2 linked regions of the Undibacterium sp. 5I1 genome follow. The protein of the gene in region 1 interacts with the protein of each later gene in a pairwise test. Links are inferred from orthologs where the notes say so. Each region holds a gene or a part of one and is shown on either strand. Other genes may lie near its edges.

Evidence for each region.
Region 2: the proteins of recO (region 1) and recR interact in binary tests that used the Escherichia coli proteins (3 or more experiments, as listed by UniProt). The link is inferred for Undibacterium sp. 5I1 from one-to-one orthologs.

What each region holds. Positions count from the first base shown.
Region 1 is NZ_JAVIWI010000001.1:1,056,391-1,064,948, forward strand. What follows is about bases 5,574-8,558. They hold recO (DNA repair protein RecO), read left to right. Parts: upstream 5,574-6,622; coding sequence 6,623-7,495; downstream 7,496-8,558. Other genes in these bases: rnc (ribonuclease III), read left to right, coding at 5,574-5,716; era (GTPase Era), read left to right, coding at 5,713-6,615; pdxJ (pyridoxine 5'-phosphate synthase), read left to right, coding at 7,492-8,250; acpS (holo-ACP synthase), read left to right, coding at 8,262-8,558. Outside these bases: RGU72_RS04460 (FimV/HubP family polar landmark protein), read left to right, coding at 1-361; tRNA pseudouridine(38-40) synthase TruA, read left to right, coding at 666-1,502; lepA (translation elongation factor 4), read left to right, coding at 1,701-3,494; lepB (signal peptidase I), read left to right, coding at 3,491-4,396; RGU72_RS04480 (DUF4845 domain-containing protein), read left to right, coding at 4,419-4,817; more of rnc, read left to right, coding at 4,829-5,573. UniProt on the Escherichia coli protein: Involved in DNA repair and RecF pathway recombination.
Region 2 is NZ_JAVIWI010000001.1:1,643,499-1,652,061, reverse strand. Bases 3,816-6,805 are described here. They hold recR (recombination mediator RecR), read left to right. Parts: upstream 3,816-5,007; coding sequence 5,008-5,604; downstream 5,605-6,805. Other genes in these bases: RGU72_RS07365 (MarC family protein), read right to left, coding at 5,980-6,582; RGU72_RS07370 (hypothetical protein), read left to right, coding at 5,718-5,906; RGU72_RS07380 (YbaB/EbfC family nucleoid-associated protein), read left to right, coding at 4,523-4,849; RGU72_RS07385 (DNA polymerase III subunit gamma/tau), read left to right, coding at 3,816-4,440. Also shown: RGU72_RS07390 (hypothetical protein), read right to left, coding at 82-1,671; more of RGU72_RS07385, read left to right, coding at 2,014-3,815; RGU72_RS07360 (DUF1289 domain-containing protein), read left to right, coding at 6,818-7,006; RGU72_RS07355 (xanthine dehydrogenase family protein molybdopterin-binding subunit), read left to right, coding at 7,213-8,563. UniProt on the Escherichia coli protein: May play a role in DNA repair. It seems to be involved in an RecBC-independent recombinational process of DNA repair. It may act with RecF and RecO.

The sequences.
Region 1 (8,558 bases):
TGATTCAATGTCATTAACTGCCAGTGATAATACAGTTGAAACTCACGAGGAAACGGTTTCTCAAGTCAGTACTGGTGATGTGGTCGAAACAACCAGTACTTCTCCTGCTGCTTTTGAGTTTGATTTATCAGGAATTGATTTTGATCTCGACAATGAGTCATCTAAACCGGATACACATGACGTGATCGTCGCGGAGACGCCATCTTACAATGCAGAAATGGCAACTAAGCTTGATCTTGCCGTTGCCTACCATGAGATCGGCGATAAAGACGGAGCGCGCGAATTATTGGATGAAGTAATAAAAGGTGGTACACGAGACCAAATTGCTAAAGCACAGGAAATGCTAACGCATTTATCTTGATTTAATTGGTACTTCCCGGCGGGCGCAACTTTTGGTTGGCGCCCGTTTTCGTTTTGATGATTGAAAGGATAAAGTAGAATTTCTGGTCTGATGTCGCTAGCTTGTATAGTTTCCTAGTATACTCCTGGTGAGTATAATTATTCGTCTATATATTAATTGGGTAAGCAGGGATTTTTTGAGAAAAGTATAGGTAGTATATTGAAGTTGTTAATGCTAATAATTACTTTTTCGTTCTTTAATAGTTTGCTTACATTTTATCTAAACCTTGATGTTTTCTTTAAATAATTGAATTTGTGAGTTTGAATTGAAACGTCTTGTTCTTGGTGTGCAGTATGATGGTAGCCGATGGCATGGTTGGCAAACTCAGCCATCCGGTCAGACGGTGCAGGACGCGCTGGAGAAGGCTCTATTTGCTTTTGCTAAAGCGCCTCTCAAGACGACTTGCGCTGGGCGTACTGACGCAGGTGTTCATGCTCTTGAACAAGTAATTCACTTTGATACCGAGTTAGATCGAAGTATGTATTCTTGGATGAATGGGGTGAATGCATTTTTGCCAGATTCAATTGCTGTTCTTTGGGCAACTGAAGTGCTATTTGATGACCCTGATGCCCAAGATAATTTTCATGCTCGGTTTAGTGCTTACGCAAGGACTTACCATTACGTTCTTTACAATAATCCTGTGCGTTCCCCACTTTGGGCGCAGCGAGCTGGCTGGGTATTTCGTCCGCTCGATGTGAGTAAGATGCGCGAGGCAACTTCTTATCTGCTTGGCGAACATGATTTTACGGTCTTCCGTGCTGCCGCATGTCAGGCTAAATCACCAATAAAGCATATGTATGACGTGCAAATACGCCAGCAAGGTGATTTGCTTATCTTTACCTTGCGCGCCAGTGCGTTTTTACATCACATGGTACGCAATATTATTGGTTCCTTACTTTTTGTAGGCATTGGTAAAAAAGAGCCTGATTGGATAAAGCATTTGTTGATGAGTCGTGATCGTAGTTTGTCCGCACCAACTTTTATGCCGGATGGTTTATACCTTGCAAAAATTGATTACGATAAAAAATGGAATTTATCACAAAATAAAAACGATAATTTCTTAGGATCGTTACCGTTTAAAGATTCTCAGTTAGATAGTTAAAGGCGGAAATATATGTGCTGACTGTTAATTTTTTAATGTATTTTTGGCCTTTGCTTTCTTGCCTGAACATGATTTTTGGGCTTTCCCTTACAAAATCCGGTAAAATGTAGCTTTGCATAACCCAAAATTGAGGCGCTCGCCTGGGGACCATTGCCCGGCTCAGAGCGCCTTTTTTTTAACAGGCCTTTCCTCTCCCTAATGAATAACATCCGCAATTTTTCAATTATTGCCCATATTGATCATGGCAAATCAACACTTGCTGATCGAATTATCCAGTTGTGTGGTGGTTTGTCTGACCGTGAAATGGAAGCGCAAGTTCTTGATTCTATGGATATAGAACGTGAGCGCGGTATTACCATCAAGGCTCAGACAGCAGCATTGCAGTACAAGTCTCTTGACGGAAAAATATACAATTTAAATCTGATCGACACCCCCGGACACGTAGATTTTAGTTACGAAGTAAGTCGTTCTTTGTCGGCTTGCGAGGGTGCTCTATTAGTCGTAGACGCATCGCAAGGGGTGGAAGCTCAAACAGTAGCAAATTGCTATACCGCGATCGAATTAGGTGTAGAGGTTGTGCCAGTCCTGAATAAGATTGATTTGCCGTCAGCAGACCCAGACAATGCGATTAATGAAATTGAAGAAGTCATAGGGATTGATGCCAGCGACGCAGTTCACTGCTCGGCAAAAACAGGCTTGGGCGTTCAGGCTGTTTTAGAATCTTTAATTATTAAAGTTCCCCCGCCAAAGGGAGATCCAGATGCCCCTTTGCAAGCCTTGATTGTCGATTCCTGGTTTGACAACTACGTTGGTGTCGTGATGTTGGTACGTATAGTTAATGGTACTTTACGACCAAAAGATAAAATTTTATTCATGGCTACAGAGGCGCAACATCTAGTCGAAAGTGTCGGAGTTTTTACGCCGAAATCTTTGTCCCGCACTGAGTTGTCGGCTGGGCAAGTTGGTTTTATTATCGCTGGTATTAAAGAGCTTAAGTCAGCCAAGGTTGGCGACACCATTACGATTGTAGGCAAAGCTGCTAAAGAGCCTTTGCCAGGCTTTAAAGAAGTACAGCCACAAGTGTTTGCGGGTTTATTTCCAGTGGAGGCAAATCAATATGATGCATTGCGTGACTCTCTGGAGAAGTTAAAGCTCAATGACTCAGCCTTAATGTATGAGCCAGAAGTTTCTCAGGCGCTTGGATTTGGATTTCGTTGCGGATTTTTAGGTTTGTTGCACATGGAGATTGTGCAAGAGCGTTTGGAGCGCGAGTTCGACATGGACTTGATCACCACCGCCCCGACCGTTATTTATGAGGTCGTAATGGCAGATGGTAGTATTTTGATGGTAGATAATCCGTCAAAAATGCCCGAGCCTTCAAGAACTGAAGAAATACGCGAACCTATCGTCACCGTCAATCTTTATATGCCGCAAGAGTATGTCGGTGCAGTAATTACTTTGTGCACGTCAAAACGTGGCGTGCAACTTGACATGAACTATCACGGCAGGCAAGTCAAATTGACATACGAAATGCCCATGGCAGAGATTGTGCTGGACTTCTTTGATAGACTGAAATCAACATCCCGTGGTTATGCCTCTATGGATTATGAGTTTAAAGAATACCGTGCGGCAGATGTTGTTAAAGTGGATATGTTGATTAATAGCGAGAAAGTAGATGCGCTAGCAATTATTGTTCATAGGGCGAACAGTCAGTATCGTGGTCGGGCGGTCGCTGCCAAAATGCGTGAACTTATCCCAAGGCAAATGTTTGACGTAGCTATTCAAGCTGCCATTGGCGCTAACATCATTTCACGTGAAAACGTTAAAGCCTTACGTAAAAACGTTTTGGCCAAATGTTACGGTGGCGATATCAGTCGTAAGCGGAAATTATTAGAAAAGCAAAAAGCGGGCAAAAAGCGAATGAAACAAGTCGGCTCTGTGGAAATCCCACAAGAAGCATTTTTGGCAATTTTACAAGTGGAAGATAAATGAGTTTTCAATCAATTTTAGGTAACTTTGCATTAATTCTTTTTGTATTGATGATAACAACCGGAATCATCTGGTTTCTCGACATGTTTGTGTGGGCTAAGCAACGACGATTGAAGGCAGATCAAGCTTTGGCGAGTTTTGATGCGCGTAATGCAAAACTGACTGCAGATGGGATTCGCTTGCAAGAGGGTGGACGCTTAGAACTAGAGTCGACTTTGCTAAAGCAGCCTACTTGGGTGGAATACTCTGGTAGTTTTTTTCCAGTGATCGCGCTTGTGTTTTTTTTACGCTCTTTTTTGTATGAACCTTTCAAAATACCATCGGGATCAATGTTGCCGACATTATTTGTTGGCGATTTGATTTTGGTTAATAAATATACTTATGGGATTCGTTTACCTATCATTGATAAGAAAATATTAAATATCAATGATCCTAAACGTGGGGACATTATGGTGTTTAAATATCCAAAAGATACCAGCCTAAATTATATTAAACGTGTAGTTGGCGTACCCGGCGATAGAATAGTGTATAAAAACAAGCGTTTATTAATTAACGGTAAAGCATTATCGTACGAGGCTATGCCAGATTTTTTAGACGATACACTTACGTATTCTAAGCAATTTAGTGAGAATTTGACCGGCGTACAACATAGCATTTTGAATGATGATCAGAAACCAGTTTTTGTGGATAGCCCTGACCAATTTCCAAAGCATGAGTCATGCTCGTACGATAGTTTCGGTTTTGCGTGTACGGTACCTGAAAATCAGTATTTTATGATGGGTGATAATCGAGACAACAGCGCTGACAGTCGTTATTGGGGATTTGTTCCAGATCAAAATATTGTTGGTAAAGCATTTGTAATTTGGATGAACTTTAGTCATCCAAAAAGAATCGGCAGTTTTTAATAACTTGTGGAGTTGCATACTTATGCAAAATATAAAAAATCAGCGCTTTGGCCGACAGCTAGGTATTACGTTTATTAGTTTGATATTTATGCTGGTTATCGTTGGGATGATTGCAATGATAGGGATAAAAATTTCCCCAACGGTGATTGAATTTATGTCTATCAAAAAAGCTATACAGTCAGCAAAACAGTCAGGTGCGACAGTACGTGAAATACAGATTGCATTTGATAAACAAGCAGAGATTGGATATTTTGATGCGGTTGCAGGTAAGGATCTTTCCATTGTAAAAACTAGTGATGGCAGTATGGATGTTAGCTTTGCTTATACAAAAAAAATTCCTTTATTTGGACCAGCTAGTTTATTACTGGAGTATGAAGGTACAACGGCAAAAAATGGGACAGTCCCCAAAAAGCAGGAATAAGCAGATCTCGTATGAATGAACAATTATTGCAAAAGAGATTGGGGCATCAATTCAAGAATGCAGCTTTATTGCAGCAAGCTTTAACGCACCGTAGCCACAGTGTTTTGCATAATGAGCGCTTGGAATTTTTAGGTGACTCTATTTTAAATTGTGTGGTTGCTTCGCTTTTATTCGATAGCTTCGCCAATATTGATGAGGGTGATTTATCTCGAGTTAGAGCAAATTTGGTAAAACAGCAATCTTTGTATGAGATAGCGCAAAGAATTGAGTTGTCTCAGTTTTTACGCCTGGGCGAGGGGGAGTTGAAATCTGGTGGCTTCCGTAGGCCATCTATTTTGGCGGATACCTTAGAAGCCTTGTTTGGGGCGATTTTTTTAGATGCGGGATTTGATGCCGCACGTGAAGTGATTAAGTCTCTATACTCACTAGTCCTGGTTACAATAGATCCAACTACTTTAGGCAAAGATGCTAAAACATTGCTGCAAGAATTTTTGCAGAGTAAAAAAATAGCCTTGCCTCAATATAACGTTGTTGCTACACATGGTGCTGCTCATAATCAGGAATTCGAAATTGAGTGCCTGGTTCCAAAATTAGAGATACAAGTATTTGGCGCTGGCGGTAGTCGCCGTGCCGGTGAGCAAGCAGCAGCAAAGCTGGCTCTGGAAACTGCTTTAAATTTACTTGCTAAAACTCCAGCATCTCGCAAAAAGAAACCCCGGACGTCACAACTTAAACTAGCTGGAATAGCAACGGTACAATCAGATGCGCTAGCTAACGCATCGGCTGATGATAATAAATCTAACGGTTCGACACAGAAATCTTTGTTAGACATATCTAGTAATCAGCCCGCTGCAAAAACTGACGTTCTAACGCATCAATCTCAACCTAAGATCGCATGACCGATATCATTAATAACGCAGACTTTCGCTGCGGCTATATAGCCATTGTTGGCCGTCCTAATGTAGGGAAATCTACATTGATGAACGCCTTGATTGGCGCTAAAGTCAGTATAACTTCACGTAAGGCACAGACGACGCGTCACAGAATCACAGGAATTCAGACAAAAGACAGCACTCAATATGTGTACGTTGATACTCCTGGTTTTCAGACCCTTCACTCGAATCCCTTAAATAAGACTTTGAACAGAACTGTCACGACTACTTTGACAGCCTCGGATGTCATTTTATTTATTATAGAGGCAGGTACTTTTGGTGCCGCCGATCAACAAGTAATTGATTTGTTACCAAAAGATGTTCCTTGTATTTTAGTGATCAATAAGTCGGATCGAGTCAAAGATAAAGCAATCATGATGCCGTTTGCGCAAAAAATTATGGCTTTGTATCCTTTTGCTGCAGTGGTGCCTGTGTCGGCTACTTTGAGATTTCAACTGGAAAATCTTGAGGGTGAAATAAAGAAATATCTTCCATTGAATCCTCCTGTTTTTGGCGAGGACGACATTACTGATCGTAGCGAAAAGTTTTTAGCAACTGAGATCGTCAGAGAGAAGTTATTTCGCTTTGTAGGTGATGAGTTACCTTATACAAGCACAGTTTTGATCGAGAAGTTCGAACAAGAAGGTAATTTGCGTCGGGTATTCGTTGCGATTCTTGTGGACAGAAATACTCATAAATCCATGGTGATTGGAAATAAAGGCGCTAGATTAAAAGATATTTCTACTCAATCACGTCAAGATATGGAGAAGCTATTTGGTGGACCTGTTTATTTAGAAATTTGGGTTAAAGTGAAATCTGGCTGGGCCGATAACGAAGCTGGTTTGCGCGCCTACGGCTACGAATAGCGACATCATGAGTGTGCAGGTAATAGATCTGAATGCAGATGTTATATCAATCACAGAGCTTGTGGCTAATGCTTCTGCTGAGCCATCCATAACGGTAAAACCTGCCACAAAATTTCCTCGAAAATCATCTGTAATCTCCAAAGCACCGCGTACTAAACCAATGACCAAAGATGTGCGCATCTTAGGTCAGCCTGGCTTTGTATTACATTCATATCCCTACAAAGAAACTAGCTTAATCATTGATGTATTTACTCGTGATTACGGGCGATTAGCGTTAGTAGCTAAGGGTGCCAAACGACCACATTCTCAGTTGCGTAATATATTGCAAACCTTCCAGCCTTTAACTATGTCGTGGAGCGGTAAATCAGATATTAAAACGCTTAGCGCCGCAGAATGGGTTGGCGGCATGCTCCCGTTAGAAAAATCGGCACTACTGTGTGGATTTTATCTAAATGAATTATTGGTTAAATTTTTGATGCGCGATGAGCCATGCCCATCACTTTTTGATCATTACGTTTCTACCATAAATCAGTTGGCACATCAGGAGCCTGCTTTGATTGTTTTGAGAAAATTTGAGCATGCGTTGCTACGAGAGTCAGGCTTTATAGGCGACTTGACTCGTTGTTACATGACGAAAGCGACTGTGCTGAATCAAGAGCTTTATATAATTGATCCTGAGCTTGGTGCGCGTCCAGCGCGCCCATCAGACACGACTCCCCGCGTCAACGGTAAAACTCTGATTGATATGCATGCCGGAGAATATCAAGATCCCATAACCCAATCTCAAAGTAAAATGTTAATGCGCTTTTTACTGGCTCATCACTTGCATGGCACGCCACTCAACACTCGCCAAATTTTGATTGATTTGCAAAATCTATGAACATACATCAACAAACTCAAACCATTGAACTTGGTATCAATATTGACCATGTCGCTACCTTACGCAATGCACGTGGTACCAATTACCCTGATCCCTTGCAAGCTGCATTAATGGCGGAAGAGGCAGGTGCTGATTGCATTACTTTGCATATGCGTGAGGATCGCCGTCATATCAAAGATGCAGATGTTGAACGTATTCGTCCTCAACTCATTACGCGTATGAACTTAGAGGCTGCAGTAACAAATGAGATGATCGCCTTTGCTTGCAAAATAAAACCTCAAGATGTTTGTTTAGTGCCGGAACGCAGAGAAGAGGTGACTACAGAGGGTGGCTTAGATGTGGTTAAGTATTTTTCTCAAGTGCAGGCGGCGGTACGTCAGTTACAAGCGGAAAGTATTCGCGTCAGTTTATTTATTGACGCCGACGCACAACAAATTCAGGCGGCATCTGAGACAGGTGCAACGGTGATTGAGCTTCACACTGGTCGCTATGCTGATGCGAATGACAATACACAGCAAGCAGCAGAATTACTCCGAATTAAACAAGGAGCTTTGGAAGGCATAAAGCGAGGATTGAAGGTCAATGCGGGACATGGTTTGCATTTTACGAACGTGCAGACAATTGCGGCAATACCTGACATTTCTGAACTCAATATAGGCCATGCTATTGTTGCTCAAGCGGTTTTTGTTGGTTGGAAAAAAGCGGTGAGTGATATGAAAGCGATTATGAGTCAAGCTCGTTCACATGCGCTTTGATTGAATCAGTAATGATCTACGGAATTGGTACCGATATTGTTCAAACAAGTCGCATAGAATCATCTGTGAAACGACATGGTGACCGCTTTGCAGAAAAAATTCTCGGTGTCGACGAACTGACGATATATCATCAACGCAAAGCTAGTACAGAAGTTCGTGGTTTGCAATTTTTAGCTACACGTTTTGCGGCCAAAGAGGCATTTTCCAAAGCAATCGGGCTGGGAATAACCGAGCCGATGAATTGGTCTTCTGTACAAATACTAAACCTAAGTAGTGGCCAGCCTATCATATCGACCATTAACGATTTA
Region 2 (8,563 bases), 580 kb from region 1 along the record:
TTATTTTTGATTTGTTTTTTTAACTTCTGCACATATTTGGATATTGTCAATCTATTTGTTTGATTAAGCGGTCTGTCCTGCCTATGTATTCCAGCAGGTAATAACAAATCTCAATGTGCCGCTAATTCCCGGTGTGGTGTCGCTATCGAACGGGATGCTGACATCAATTTTGCCCTCGCATAATCCTTCAGTTTCTATTTCTTGATTGGCCGCAGCGCTACCATTATTTTGCCATGCGTAATGGATTTTCCATGTTTCGCCATCAGTGGCAGGCGGCACCATTTCTAACAAGATAGCGTTACGGAATAAGTAACCACCTTCGTAATGTTCATTAATCCATAATTTACGGTCGATTTCGTAGTCCGGTACCCTTACACCCAGCGCGACGCTATACGCTAAGGAGCGGCGCTGTTTGTTGACGCGGGAGCGGTTGGCGAGGAAAACGGTGGACAAGTATTGAGGACCGTTTTTGACTGGATCGGTACGCCATTCGTCTTGGCTCATACAGGCAACAGAATCTTCTTCGCTGGTGCGGCGTGTCAGATACCAGAGTTTGCCGCGAGGGGATGCCAGAATTTCAAATTGATATAAAGCGTTGATGTTGCGGCCATCGTCTACCGCTTTTTGTACTTCATCAGGTAAGCGGATTTCTTCTACATCAACCCAGATATCTACCCGCACATCGCCAAACAAAAATCGGGTTAAATTTTGATACGACTCTTCGCTATTAACGATGCCAAAATATCCAGAATGTGAGCGATAGGCAAAGCCTTTTGCACATGGTGTGCTGGCGCTGCCATCTTGATGGATGCCATGGAGTATTGCATTATCAATACGGACTAAGCCATCGCTGCCATGACCCGCAAAGGTGCGGGATAAGCCCATCGCTACTTCGTAATCGGTGCGGTTACTACCGACCATACAAAATACTTTGTCGGATGGAAAGCGATCTTCCGGCAACCAATCGACGCGGCCAGTTGTGGCATAAGTGTCTTGCAAATCCAGATAGCCCGCCATTTTTTCGCGGTTGAAATTGTTCATGTCCGATGCACTTAGCCATGAGGGAATGTTCGCTCCCAATATGTCTATTCCGTTATGGGGTGTAGCATAGGTGAAGAATTTATCGACATATTGTTTGGCGTTATTCGGGTCATTTGCAGGATTTTGTAACAGGCCGCGACAGACCAGCCCACCCATAGAGTGAGCAACTAAATAGCAGCGGAAATCTTCTGGCGTGATTTGATTGTCTGGATTAGCGCAGGCCAAATCTCGCAGACGCAAAATGAGTTCCGCTAATTTTTGTGAGAATACTTCGATGCTAGGTGTCTCTCCGATGCCCAGCAAGCGGGAGGCCTCGTCGTAATAACGATAGATAATGATGGAGCGGTTACTTAGCTTATTGTCTGGGTCGGCGACCCATTCAGGATCGAGGATGTCATAACCATCTTCGTACACGTCGCTATAGTCAAAATCGGAGGCGAGCCGGATCACGGGTGATTCAAAAATATATTTACGCGGTTGTCGCGTTTTGTCCGGCACTGCACGATATACGGTGGAGCCAAGATTAAAGCCGCAAAACGGGTCGGCGCTAGTTTCATCGATTTCCGCAGGCGTCATCGCATAGCCACGCACATAGATGATCGGGTAAAAAGGGGCGTTTGGATTGCTCATACCATCCTTAGTTTTTGGTAACGCCTCTGCGTAATTTGTGAGAACGTTGACGTATTTTTCTAACGAACATCGGTGAAGTCAGTCATGCATCATGACTGGCAGGCTTTCATTTGTTATCTATTTTGAAATGTTATCGTTATAGTACAATTATTAGGCTTAAGCAAATGTTTGTAAGACATATCTGAAAAGCTGCCGGATCGCCCTGAGTAGTCTAATCAGTGTTTTTAGATATTTCACCTTCTTGACGGCAGAGAATTAACCGTTTGCTACCTCCATTATTTTTAATCAATGATCTTTGTCTGCACTACGTCAAAACAGAGTCGGATAAGGTAAAATCCTGTCATGTCATATCAAGTTCTCGCCAGAAAATATCGTCCCAAAAGCTTTGAAACGCTGGTTGGGCAGGAGCACGTGGTTCGTGCCTTATCGCATGCGCTGGAGCAGCAACGGCTGCATCACGCGTATTTATTCACAGGGACTCGTGGTGTCGGTAAAACGACGCTCTCACGCATACTCGCTAAATCCTTTAATTGCATCGGTGCCAATGGTAACGGCGGCATCACCTCGCACCCTTGTGGTGTGTGCGAAGCCTGCGTGGCGATTGATGCCGGACGCTTTGTTGATTATATCGAGATGGATGCGGCGTCTAATCGCGGGGTGGATGAGATGGCAGCGCTGCTAGAGCAAGCGGTCTACGCACCATCGAATGCACGCTTCAAGGTCTATATGATCGATGAGGTGCACATGCTGACTAACCATGCGTTTAACTCCATGTTAAAGACGCTGGAAGAGCCGCCTGAGCATGTCAAATTTATCCTCGCCACCACCGATCCACAAAAAATTCCAGTGACGGTATTGTCGCGCTGTCTGCAATTTAATTTGAAGCAGATGCCACCTGGTCATATTGTTTCGCACCTGGAAAATATTCTCGGCCAAGAGCAGATCGAATTTGAAGTCCCGGCACTTCGCTTGCTGGCACAAGGTGCGCATGGCTCTATGCGCGATGCCTTGTCGCTGACAGATCAATCAATTGCGTATGCAGCTGGCAAAGTGACCTTAGAGGCAGTGCAAGGTATGTTGGGTGCATTAGATCAGTCGTATCTGATCCGCTTGCTCGATGCCTTGGCTGTGAAAGAGGGCAAAGCTTTGCTAGATGTCGCTGACGAAATGGCGGCACGTAGCTTGTCTTATAAATCCGCTCTACAAGATTTAGGTAGTTTGCTGCATCAGATTGCCATCGCACAAATGGTGCCGGATGCTGTGCCTGAGGACATGCCAGAGCGCGATGATGTTATTCGCCTCGCTGCTTTATTCGGTAAAGAAGAGATTCAACTGTTTTACCAGATCGCGGTACATGGTCGTAATGAGTTGGTGTTAGCACCGGATGAATACGCTGGTTTTAGTATGACGCTACTGCGCTTGCTAGCCTTCCGTCCGTCTGATAGTGGCGCGGCAATTGCAGGTAATGGCGCTGGTGGCTCGGGTGGATCTGCGCCGTCTGGCCGCGTTCCTCAACGTCCAATTATGCCGAGTGTAGTAAGCCCAGTAAATTCAGTCAGATCGGTAAATTCAGCTAGTTCAATTAGTGGGCAGCTAGCATCCAGCCCACCTTTAAGCTCCGCTGCAATAGTCTCGCCAACAATGTCTGTAGCGATACCGCCCGTTGCGCCAGTTATGGCTGTGCCGGCTGTTGAATCTTCTGCTCAAGATAATCAGGTAGCTCGTGTGGCTGAACTTGTTTCGACTGCTCAGCAGGTGGGGGAAATACTTCCAGAAGTAATACCAGAAGCGCTTCCAATCGCAGCGCAGGTAGTTCTACCAGCAACGGTGGCAGTCCCTGTTTTATCGCCTCGTGATGCTGCGTTAGCTGCTGCTGGTTTACGTAAGCCTTCGGTTGCCAGTCGTGCAGCAGTTGCCGAAATATCTGCAACACGTCCGATGGCGGCACCTGTTACGGTGCCAGTCTTAAGCTCGGCACCAGCTAGGCCAACTGCCCCAGTTGAGTCATTTGCCAACGCTACGCAAGTTGTTTCTCCGACAAAAGAGCGGCACACATCAACCGTAAGCCAGACAAAAATAGCGGCGCCAGCCGGGATGGATGACATGCCGCCTTGGGACGAAGATATGATGGAAGCGAGCTCTTCTAATGAGTTACCGCCACATTTTCAGTCCGCTGCTTTTGATGATCAGTTTGATCAGGCTGCGATTGTTCCCGTGCAAGTGAAGTCAGAAAACCCAGCACCTCCCGTTAACCCTCCTCAGCCGACCATATCAATTTCGGCGCAAACTATAAATGCTTGTGAAGCGCCAACTGACTCTGTAGCATTTGGGGAGTCGCCACAAATAGCATTGCGCGTTACAGAAATTAAACCAATACAAGAATTAAATTGGGATGGACATTGGCCTAATCTGGCAAGCAGTTTGCCGATGCGTGGCGTGGCACAGCAATTAGTGCAGCAAAGTGAGTTAATTGATTGCCAGATCAACGGTAATACATTCGTATTTAGTTTGCGCGTACCTTTGCAAACATTATTATCATCTGGCAGCGTTGAAAAATTAGAGCTCGCTTTGTCAGAGCGTTTTGCAAAGACAGTTAAGGTCGAGACTAAAATCGGTGCCGTCGAGCAAACCGCTAACGCCCAGGCAGTTGCTGAGCGCGCAGAGCGTCAGCAGCTTGCAGAAAAATCGATACAAAGTGATTCCTTCATTCAGTCTTTAATGCGAGAATTCGGCGCGTCTATCGTGACTGGCAGTATTAAACCTGTTTGATTTCTTACAAAATGATTCGGCCAATAGCTACAAATTAATTAAGCATTTATCAACACCATTGAACAAGTTTTAGGAGATTTTTATGATGAAAAACCAAATCGCAGGCTTGATGAAGCAAGCGCAAGCCATGCAAGACAACATGAAAAAAGCGCAAGACCAATTGGCGCTAGTTGAGGTAGAAGGGCAATCTGGTGCAGGTTTAGTCAAAGTAGTGATGACATGCAAAAATGACGTAAAACGCGTCACGATTGATCCGTCTTTGCTGGCCGACGATAAAGATATGTTAGAAGACTTGGTTGCAGCAGCTTTTAACGACGCAGTACGCAAGGCAGAAGCCACATCGGCTGAAAAAATGTCTGCGTTGACATCTGGCATGCCATTGCCACCAGGCTTTAAACTGCCGTTCTAAGTACGTTTTTGCAGAGGGTATAAAGCCCTCTGCAATGTTAAGTTTTGGTATCTTGCCTCCGTATTTTTATTCGTCCTCATGCAGAAAATTCGTCTCTTCGCTTTTTCGCGCTACGCTTTTTATCTGTTTTTTATTTATTAACGGTCTATTCCCCCTAAGTGAAACCCCATACCAGTCTTGAATTTCTTGCAGAAGCTTTGCGTCGCTTGCCCGGAGTCGGCCCTAAGTCTGCACAACGTATGGCATATCACTTGCTGCAACACGACAGGGACGGTGCGTCGCAATTGGGTAGGGCATTGATGCAGGCTGTAGAGAAAATTAAATACTGCCAGCTTTGTAATACCTTTACCGAGAGTGATGTTTGCGAGACTTGTCTTGATCCTGAGCGCGATGCCTCTTTACTTTGCGTAGTAGAAACGCCGTCAGATCAAATGATGATTGAGCAGACCATGACATACAAAGGCATGTACTTTGTATTAATGGGGCGTTTGTCTCCGCTGGATGGTGTCGGGCCGAAAGATATTCATCTGGAAAAACTGATCGTCCGTGCGACAGATGGCATTGTGGTTGAGGTCGTGTTAGCGACCAACTTCACCAATGAGGGCGAGGCAACTGCGCATTATATTGGCGAGACTTTAAAATCACGTGGATTAAAAGCTAGCCGTCTTGCCCGAGGAGTGCCAGTTGGTGGTGAGCTTGAATATGTAGATGCCGGGACGATTGCAAGGGCAATGTTGGATCGTCGCGCCACATAATGTAGTACGGATTAGCAGGCATCAATTTATGCATCAATACCCGGTAGATGCATAATGATTTTAGATACTAGGTAACCAAGTAGGTAGTTAACTGAGTAGGTAAGGATGACAATATGAATCGACGATTTTTCAAACAATTCGCTATCGCTTTGCTGCTGTTTTTGCTCGGTTACTTTACTTTTAATAATAAGTTATTTGCGCAAAATGTAGAGCAAGGTCTCGCGCAAAATGCAGAGTTGCAATTGCGCTATTCTGCACACAATTTAGCTCTGATACCTTCATCTGCTGAGTTTGTATTTTGAGTTGTCGGATTTTATTTTACGTTTAATTTCCACGTTCATCTCTGCCTTTAATCTTGACGTTGAATCTTGTGCGTCAAGATAAAGTTTTCAGATAATCGCGTATTCCTGCTAGCAGCATCTCTACTGACATTGCTGTCAATATCAATCCCATCAAACGTTCAAACGCTGTCATTACACGCTTGCCTAATACCCGTTGCATCTGTTCTGCGCTGAGTAAAACAATGAGCCAGACTATGGCTACTGCGGTGAGTGCCGCTAGATGTACGGCGACATCCATTTTGCTATCGGACGAAAATAATAATACGGTTGCTAAAGCAGAGGGACCTGCTAATGCAGGAATAGCCAACGGCACAATAAAGGGTTCGTGATCGTCTTCCACATCGCCAAAAATACCGCCTTCTTGCGGAAACACCATACGCAATGCGATCAAGAATAAAATTACGCCGCCACCGATGCGCAGTGATACATCCGAGAGTTGCATCGCTGTTAAAAAATGCTTACCAAAAAACATAAATAGTAATAACAGGGCAAAGGCAATCGCACATTCTCTGACCACGACACGCCAGCGACGCTCTGGCGAAACATGTGACAGTGCGCTGACAAAAATTGGGACGTTACCGAACGGATCAGTGACCAGTATCAGTAAAATAAAAGATTGAAAAAAGTCTTTGGTCATAATTTTTTAGCGTGCTTTGATGGTGTTCTATGGACTGTAAGGCATCGTAAGTGAATTGACGAGGTGCTACAAGACAATTTTAGAAAGCGCGTTATTATTCGTCATAAATAACGAGTACCGGGTCTTTACATTACGCTCTGACTGTTGTGTCCTTGCTGGTAAATGTCCCGTTGGATGATGCTTGTATATGTAGACGGACTAAAATCACTAAGTTTGACTTTGAATGGCAATAATTATGTTTGAAAATAAAGAACGACCTGATACCCCTTGCGTTGCAGTATGTTCCACTACATTTGACGATGTATGTCGCGGTTGTGGTCGCACATTGGCGGAGGTTGCTGAGTGGGTTTTCATGTCACAAGAGCAAAAAGAAATTGTATGGAGCCGCATATTGTCTGAGGGGTATCCGCGGCGGAACAAATAACCACTGTGTTTTATCTATGCTAACTTTAATTAACAATAAAACTTACGAAAAACCACCTCAGCAAGGAGTGGTGACGAGGGCAGTAATTTAGTTCTTAGTACTTCACTTGGGACTTCACTTAGTACCTCAATACACGAACTGCAACGCAGCTTGGATAATTTTGCGTAAGTTCCAAAAAAACATAATCAAATTATGGAGACATAGCGATGACAAAGCCTGAGCTGGAATCAACATCCAAAGTAATAACTGCAGCAGCACCCAAAAATAAGTCGCGTCGTCGTTTTGTCCTGGGCGGCTTGGGCGTTACTGGTGCGCTTGTGGTTGGTTGGGGTGTGATGCCGCCACGGCAACGTCAAAACGGTGGTACTGCTTTGCCTGTGATGAATGACGAAGTAAGCTTGACTGGTTGGATCAAGATTGCTAAAGATGGCACGGTTACGGTTGCCCTGCATAAGAGTGAGATGGGGCAGGGCATACATACCGCTTTGCAGATGTTAATTGCAGAGGAACTTGATGTCGGCATGCATAGCATCAAAACGATGTACGCTCCCATCGATAAAATTTATGGGAATGTTGTCGTCATGGCTGATGGTTTGCCATTTCATCCCGATGACACAGGGGTGTTAAAGCGGACAGCGGTATGGATGACAGGTAAATTTGCGCGCGAGCTGGGTTTGCAATTAACAGGCGGATCATCGAGTGTCAAAGATTCTTGGGGGCCATTGCGTGAAGCGGGTGCCACCGCACGCGCGATGCTTGTAGCGGCAGCAGCAAAAGAATGGGCCGTGCCACCAGAGCAATGTCACACCTCCGATGGCAAAGTAATCCATTCCTCAGGCAAAAGCCTCGCTTATGGCGATTTAGCGCAGAAGGCATCTCAAACTGAGCCTGGCGAAATACGCTTAAAAAATCCACAAGACTTTAAGGTAATAGGAACGCCGCAAGCGCGCACCGATGCAGCGTCTAAGGTCAATGGTAGTGCGGTATTCGGTCTTGATGTCAGACCGCCGGGTTTGCTTTATGCCGCGCTAAAGATGAGTCCGACCATTGGTGGCAGTATTAAAAACTTCAATGCCGATGCGGTGAAATCTATGCCTGGAGTGATGCATGTTGTGGACTTGTCCAGTCCTGGTCAAGAGCATATCGTCGCTGGCATTGCGGTGGTGGCTAAAAATTACTGGTCGGCAAAAAAAGCCTTGCTGGCATTGCCGGTAGAGTGGCTTCCCGGTGCACATGCAGGTTTGTCTAGTGCTGGCATATTTAAAGAACTTAGTAATCAATTGGATACCGAATCTGGTTTTACTTATTATAAAGTTGGCGATCCCGCGTCTGGGTTTGCTGCTGCGACAGCCAAAGATCAGTTGATTAAGGCAGAGTATCGTGCACCGTTTTTAGCGCATGCCACGATGGAGCCGATGAATTGCACCGCCCAGTTTAAGGACGGAAAATTAATAATCTGGGCATCGACTCAGGTTCCAAGTATTGCCGTTGGCGTTGCAGCCAAGATCGCGAATATTTCTCCCGATAATGTTGATCTGCATATGACCTATTTGGGTG